DNA from 2 places in the Paraburkholderia sp. GAS41 genome. Region 1 is predicted to be linked to the other one. Evidence: predicted binding sites of a transcription regulator. Region 1 holds the regulator's gene; the other holds the start of a gene.
What was found. Region 1 encodes FNR, which switches genes on or off when oxygen is low (the NO sensors DNR and NnrR bind a similar motif). Its sites were predicted from a motif close to TTGATNNNNATCAA; they were not measured.
Positions count from the first base shown of each region.

Region 2: the regulator FNR is predicted to act here: its motif matches at 1,338-1,351, upstream of P3T43_RS28365 (oleate hydratase).

Region 1 is NZ_JBNDMK010000044.1:15,459-18,571, forward strand. It holds gene P3T43_RS33965 (SUMF1/EgtB/PvdO family nonheme iron enzyme) at 1-981, opposite strand, end outside; gene fnr (fumarate/nitrate reduction transcriptional regulator Fnr) at 1,113-1,871, opposite strand; gene P3T43_RS33975 (FadR/GntR family transcriptional regulator) at 2,154-2,843, shown strand; gene P3T43_RS33980 (MFS transporter) at 3,000-3,113, shown strand, end outside.
Region 2 is NZ_JBNDMK010000026.1:17,838-20,950, forward strand. It holds gene P3T43_RS28360 (PAS domain-containing sensor histidine kinase) at 1-907, shown strand, start outside; gene P3T43_RS28365 (oleate hydratase) at 1,472-3,085, shown strand.

The DNA of each region.
Region 1 (3,113 bases):
CGCCTCGGTCGGCAATGCTTTGCCGGCCCAGCGGGCATAGGCGCTCGCTTCGGCATGGCTGACATACACCGGCCAGTCGAGCGGCAACGGGATCTCGTCGAACATGGTGCGCAGCAGCCACTCGCCGTCGCCTTCGCGTTGCGACCATCCGGCGGGTTGAGCGATCTGCACGGACTCCTTCCAGACCCAGTCCTTGTCTTTCCACCAGCCTCGCTGGCGGTATCCACCGGCCATGACGAATTCGAGGTACGCACCGTTCGTCACCATGTAGCGGTCGATTTCGAAAGCCGGCACGTCGACGTGCAATTCGCCGAACTCGTTGTCCCAACCGAAGCGGCCGCTCTCGCGCGCCATGCCGAGCACGGCGCAGCCTGCCGGGACCGTGACCATCGGCGCGTGATCGACATCGCTGACGCGATCGGCGCGCACGCTCTGGCGATAGCGCGAGCCGGGATCCTGACCATCGCCGGGCGGGGCGATCTTCTGCGCGAGCGGCAACTGATGCAGCATGTACGCGAGGGTTTCGGCGTGCATCAGACGATGCTCGATGGCGACGTTCAGCAGTTGCCCGGCCGAGCCGGTTTGCGCGCCATTGCCTTGAGGCTGGCCGTCGACATGCAATGCGGCGAGCTGACGATCGATCTGCTCGCGCGCTTGCTGGCCATAGGCCCGCACGCTTTCCAGCGACGGCCAGTCGGCCGGTACGTCGGTCGGCAAACCGCCGTCGACGGGATCGATGCCGAACGCGAACAGCGTATCGAGCGCGGCATCGAAGGCGGGCAACGAGCACAGCCGCTCGTCGAACAGATTGCGGTCGAACGCTTCGAGATGCCCGATATAGAACACGATCCGGTGACGCTCGCGGATCGGCCGTTCGTACAGGTACTCGGGTTTGACGGTGGAGAAGAGGGTGTCCGTAATGTGACGCGCGTCGATCAGGCGCTGGACTAGCGGATGATGCGGGGCGGGGTCGCGATTCATATCGCCGGGTCTCCGTGAGGGGGACAGTTTGAAGACTGTACCTGCTCGCAGGACGCATGCCAAGGCGCAGCACCGGCAAACGCGCGTGGCAGGCCCGCCCGGCAAGCCAGAGGAGGCCGGTGCGAGCGCCTTTAAACCTGCCGCAAACCTTCGATATCGACGATACGGATGAACTTGCCTTGCGTGTCGATCAGACCGCGCTTTTGAAATCTTGACAGGGTGCGGCTGACTGTTTCGAGCGTCATGCCCAGATAGCTGCCCATGTCCTCCCGCGTCATGCGCAGATTGAATTCCGCCGGGGAGTAGCCGCGCTTCGCGTTGCGCTCCGAGATATCGAGCAGGAACGCGGCCACCCGTTCGTCGGCGGACAGCGAGCCGAGCACCAGCATCTGCGCAGCCTCGCGGACAATCTGCTCGCCCATCAACCTGAGCAGACGCTCCTGCATGGAGCCGACTTCCCGGCACAGGCGCTTGAGCGCGACGTACGGAACGATGCACACCGTGCTGTCTTCGAGCGCGGTCGCACTGCAAGCGTGCGTGTCGTTGCTGATGCCGTCGAGGCCGAGCGCCTCGCCCGCGAGGCGCAGGCCGGTCACCTGTTCGCGGCTGTCGCGGTGCGGCAGGGTGGTTTTCAGGGAGCCGGAGCGCACGGCGTACAGATTGTCGAACCTGTCGCCCGCACGGTAGAGCGTCTCGCCGCGCCGCACCGGGCGCGCGCTACAGATCAGCGCTTCGAGCTTTGGCAATTCGTCGGCGGAGAGGCCTTGCGGCATGCACAGTTGCCGCATCGCGCAACTCGAACACCGCGCTGTGCTGCGCACGACAGGGCTCGGGCTCGCATCAGAAACACGGCGGGCGGCGGGGCGGACTACCGGGGTGGGCGCAAGCATGATGCACGACCGTTTGTAAGGTAACGAGACGATTGTCCCACCAGGGTCAAGCGCCGCTTAGCGGCAAAATGACGCGCGAATGATCGCCGAGGTAGCGCGGCGTTGTAGGGATGTCAATCAAACACTTGTCAAATTTCTGTCCATGGGGTCATATAGTCGCGGCGCCGCCCAGTCGGCTTTTGCGGGCGTCGATATGGCTATTTGTCTAATTTTTAAGCAAGCGATGCACGCTGTTTGCCTTACAATCGTGCTCTATTCTGACAAGCTGACCCTCCATCGATGATGAACGAGCGCAAATCGACGGGCTTGCCCGACAAGATCTACGGCGACATCCTGAACCGCATACTCGAAGGCGAGTACAAGGAAGGCGAGCGCCTGCCTACCGAGCACGCACTCGCCGAACGGTTCGAAACCTCGCGGCCTACCGTGCGTGAAGCGCTGGCCCGGCTGCGTGCCGACGGCATCATCGTCACGCGGCACGGTTCCGGGACCACGGTCGCCCGCCGGCCCGATCCGGATGTGCGCCGCTTCGCGCCGCTCGAGACACTCTCCGATATCCGCCGTTGCTACGAGTTCCGCATCGTCACCGAAGCCGGGGCGGCCGAACTCGCAGCGGAGAAGGCCGAGACCGAAGACATCGCCGCGATCCAGCACGCGTGGGACGAACTGGAGCGCATCGTCGAGACCCAGGGGATCGGCGCGAAGGACGATTTCTCGTTCCATCTCGCGGTCGCGCGGGCGTCGAAGAATCCGTTCTTCATCACCGTGATGTCGTTCATCGAAGAGCAGATCGTGTTCAGCATGAACCTGTCGCGCAACCTGTCGCTGGTGAAGACGGTCGAGCGGCAGCGCCTCGTGCAGGCCGAGCATCTGGCCGTGCTCGAAGCGATCCGCCGCAAGGACGGTCCGGCGGCGGGTGTGGCGATGCGCAAGCACCTGGAAAACGCGCTCGAGCGGATGTTCGGCTCCTGAGTGGCGTCGTGTTGCCGGGCCGCGTCGAACGCGGCCCGATTTGTCTAGTCGGTCCGGCCTCGTGTCTGGCTTTTTCATGCCCTCTGTCACGCGCTCAGCCGCATCGTTCCAGTGAATTCTCCCCGCCCCCTGCCGTTCCGTGATGCGCTGCTGGCGATGCTCGGCATCGCCCTCGTCAACATGCTGGTCGCGCTCGATCAGACCGTGGTCAGCACCGCGTTGCCGTCGATCGTTTCCGAGTTGCGCGGTTTCGAGTATTACGCGTGGATC
Region 2 (3,113 bases), on a different contig from region 1:
AGCGAGCGGGAACAACGGCGCCCGCAAGATCAAAGGGTATTCCGCCGACGAAATCGTCAGGCGCCATTTTTCGCTCTTCTATACGCCGGAAGACGTCGCCGCGGACAAGCCGGGCCGTGAACTGACCCTTGCTGCGGCGCGCGGCAGGGCGGAAGATCAGGGCTGGCGCGTACGCCAGGACGGATCGCGTTTCTGGGCGGACGTCACGATCACCGCAGTCTATGACCCGTCCGGCGCGTTACTCGGCTTTGCCAAGGTCACGCGCGATATGACCGAACGCGTGCGGCTTGCCGAACTCGAGCATGCCATCGAGCTATCCGCGCAGATTCAGAGTACGCGCGAAGACGAGCAAAAACGCATCGCCCGCGAATTACACGACGATCTGGGCCAGCAACTCACGGCGCTAAAAATGGGCATTGCGGCGTTGGAAGGACAACTGACAGCCAGCAACGAGAGCCCTGCCGCGCTCGCCGCAACGGGCGACCTGCAACGGCAGATCGACACCATGATGGCATCGCTGTGGCGGATCGCCTCCAACTTGCGCCCGCCGATGCTGGACGACCTCGGTCTGGCCGCTGCGCTTGAGTGGCTTGCTGACGACTTCACGCATCGCTACGACGTGAAGACCACCGTTCAGGTTCACGTTGACGATGCCACACTCACGGAATCTGCCTCCACCGCGATTTTCCGCATCGTGCAGGAAGCGCTGACAAACGTGGCGAGGCATGCCCACGCAAACGAAGTGCGGATTGCCATTTACGCGGGCGCGGATACCTGCACGGTACGCATTGAAGATGACGGCCACGGCGCCGAGATCGACGGCGAGCGCAAACCACGCTCGTTTGCGGCTCAGATGCACCATCCAGGCCAGCGAAACGGCGAAGCCGGCCACCATGCATACGTATAACGCCCGGCCCATCTGATGAAGCATGGGCGAGTCAACGGCCAGTTCGAGATAAAAGGCGGGAATGGCGAGCAGGCTGGAGCCAAACAGGATCCACTGCAACCACCGCCATGTGCGCACCGACCGTGCGTCGTCATGCGGATCGACACCACCCAAGCCGGCTACGCGAAAACCATCGTTCATCTCGCCAACGCCTCCGAGGTTACAACGCTCAATTGCGACGCCAATCCCGTCCGGCCCCCGTTCATGACATCGCCGCTTCGGTAATCGGAAAAACGCCACCTGCTGCTCCAGCGTATGAGTTCGGCCCCGGCGGACTTTGATACGGATCATAAGGTTTCGAGATGTGCCGACACACAGCCTGCAAACGCCAGCAGCACGCGAACCAGGTCGCGCGATGTAAGGCAATCGGGCACGCCCTGATGACCGCTGCTTGATCCAACTCAATCCGATCGCCGGCGCCGCGGGTATGTTGGATCGATGTCCGGTGTGCACATTCGGGCAGCCCGCGACATTCGGTTGGCGACGAACATGAAAAGGAACATCGACGTGCAAAACTCTGACCCGATTCCCGAACGGTCCCTCACCGCTGAAGTTGATAGCTACGATGCAGAGGACGGCAAGTTCTACCTCGTCGGTGGCGGCATCGCTTCATTAGCGGCGGCGGCCTTCCTTATCCGCGATGGGCACGTACGCGGTTGCGACATCACGATTCTGGAAGCGCTCGACAAACCTGGCGGTAGCCTCGACGGCTCGGGTTCGGCGGAAAGCGGCTACATCGTGCGCGGCGGCCGCATGCTCGAAAGCAAGTATTTGCGCACCTATGATCTTTTCTCATCGATACCGGCGCTGGACGGCAGCAAAAGCGTCACGCAGGAAATATTCGAATGGAACGAAACCATCAGCACCTCGTCCAGGTCGCGGCTCGTCAGAAACGGAAAACGCGAAGACACGCCCTCTTACGGGCTGGATGAACATGACCTGCTGACGCTGGGCCGCCTGTCGATCGAACCAGAAGTGATGCTCGGCAACAGCCGCATTTCCGATCATTTCGATGTGTCTTTCTTCGAAACCAATTTCTGGTTGATGTGGTGTACGACGTTCGCGTTCCAGCCGTGGCATAGCGCGGTCGAGTTCCGGCGCTATCTCCTGCGCTTCGCCCATATGTGCTCCGGATTCAACCAGTTGCACGGCATCATGCGCACGGTCTACAACCAGTACGATTCGATGATCCTGCCACTGCGCCGCTGGCTGGACGAGCATGGCATTGCGTTCCGGCCGAACACTCAGGTGACCGATCTGCTGTTCGACGAAAGCGGCGCGGAGAACCGCGTCCGCGGCATTGTCTGTGAAACCGCGCATCAGCGCCTCGAGATACCGGTCGCGACAGCAGACAAGGTCATCGTCACACTAGGATCGATGACCGCCGGCTCCAGCCTGGGCAGTATGGATCACCCCGCGCCTTTGACTACCGTCGACAGCACGGGCGCCTGGCCCTTGTGGAAGACGATCGCCGCGGGCCGGCCCGAATTCGGTCACCCGTCCGTTTTCGCGGATCATATCGACGCGTCGAAGTGGCTGTCGTTCACGGTCACCTTGCGCGACCCGGCGCTGTTTCGGCGGATCCGCGACCTGACCGGCAATATGCCGGGTGAAGGCGGCCTGATTACCTTTCCCGAGTCAAGTTGGCTCGCGTCCATCGTTTTGCCGCATCAGCCGCATTTCATCGGTCAGCCTGCGGACGTGCAGGTGCTGTGGGGCTACGGATTGCGGGTCGACCAGCCCGGCGATTTCGTCGGGAAGCCCATGTCGGCATGCACCGGCCGCGAAATTCTGATCGAAATTCTTGGTCATTTGCGGATCGAAGCAGACGCAGCGCGCATTCTCGAACACGCCAACTGCATTCCCTGCCTGATGCCGTTCATCACGAGCCAGTTCATGCCACGCAGCCAGGGCGACCGGCCGCATGTGAGCCCTGACGGCTGGCAAAATCTTGCGTTCACGGGGCAGTTCTGCGAGCTGCCCGACGATGTTGTCTTCACCGTCGAATACTCGGTTCGTTCAGCGCAGAACGCGGTGTACGCGTTACTCGGACTCGATCTTGCCGCGCCAGACGTCTACAAAGGCCAGCACGATCCGCGAATCGTGTACAAGGCGTTTTCAGCGTTGCGTGATCGCTAGCGTTCGCTACCCTGCTTCCCGCTAGCAT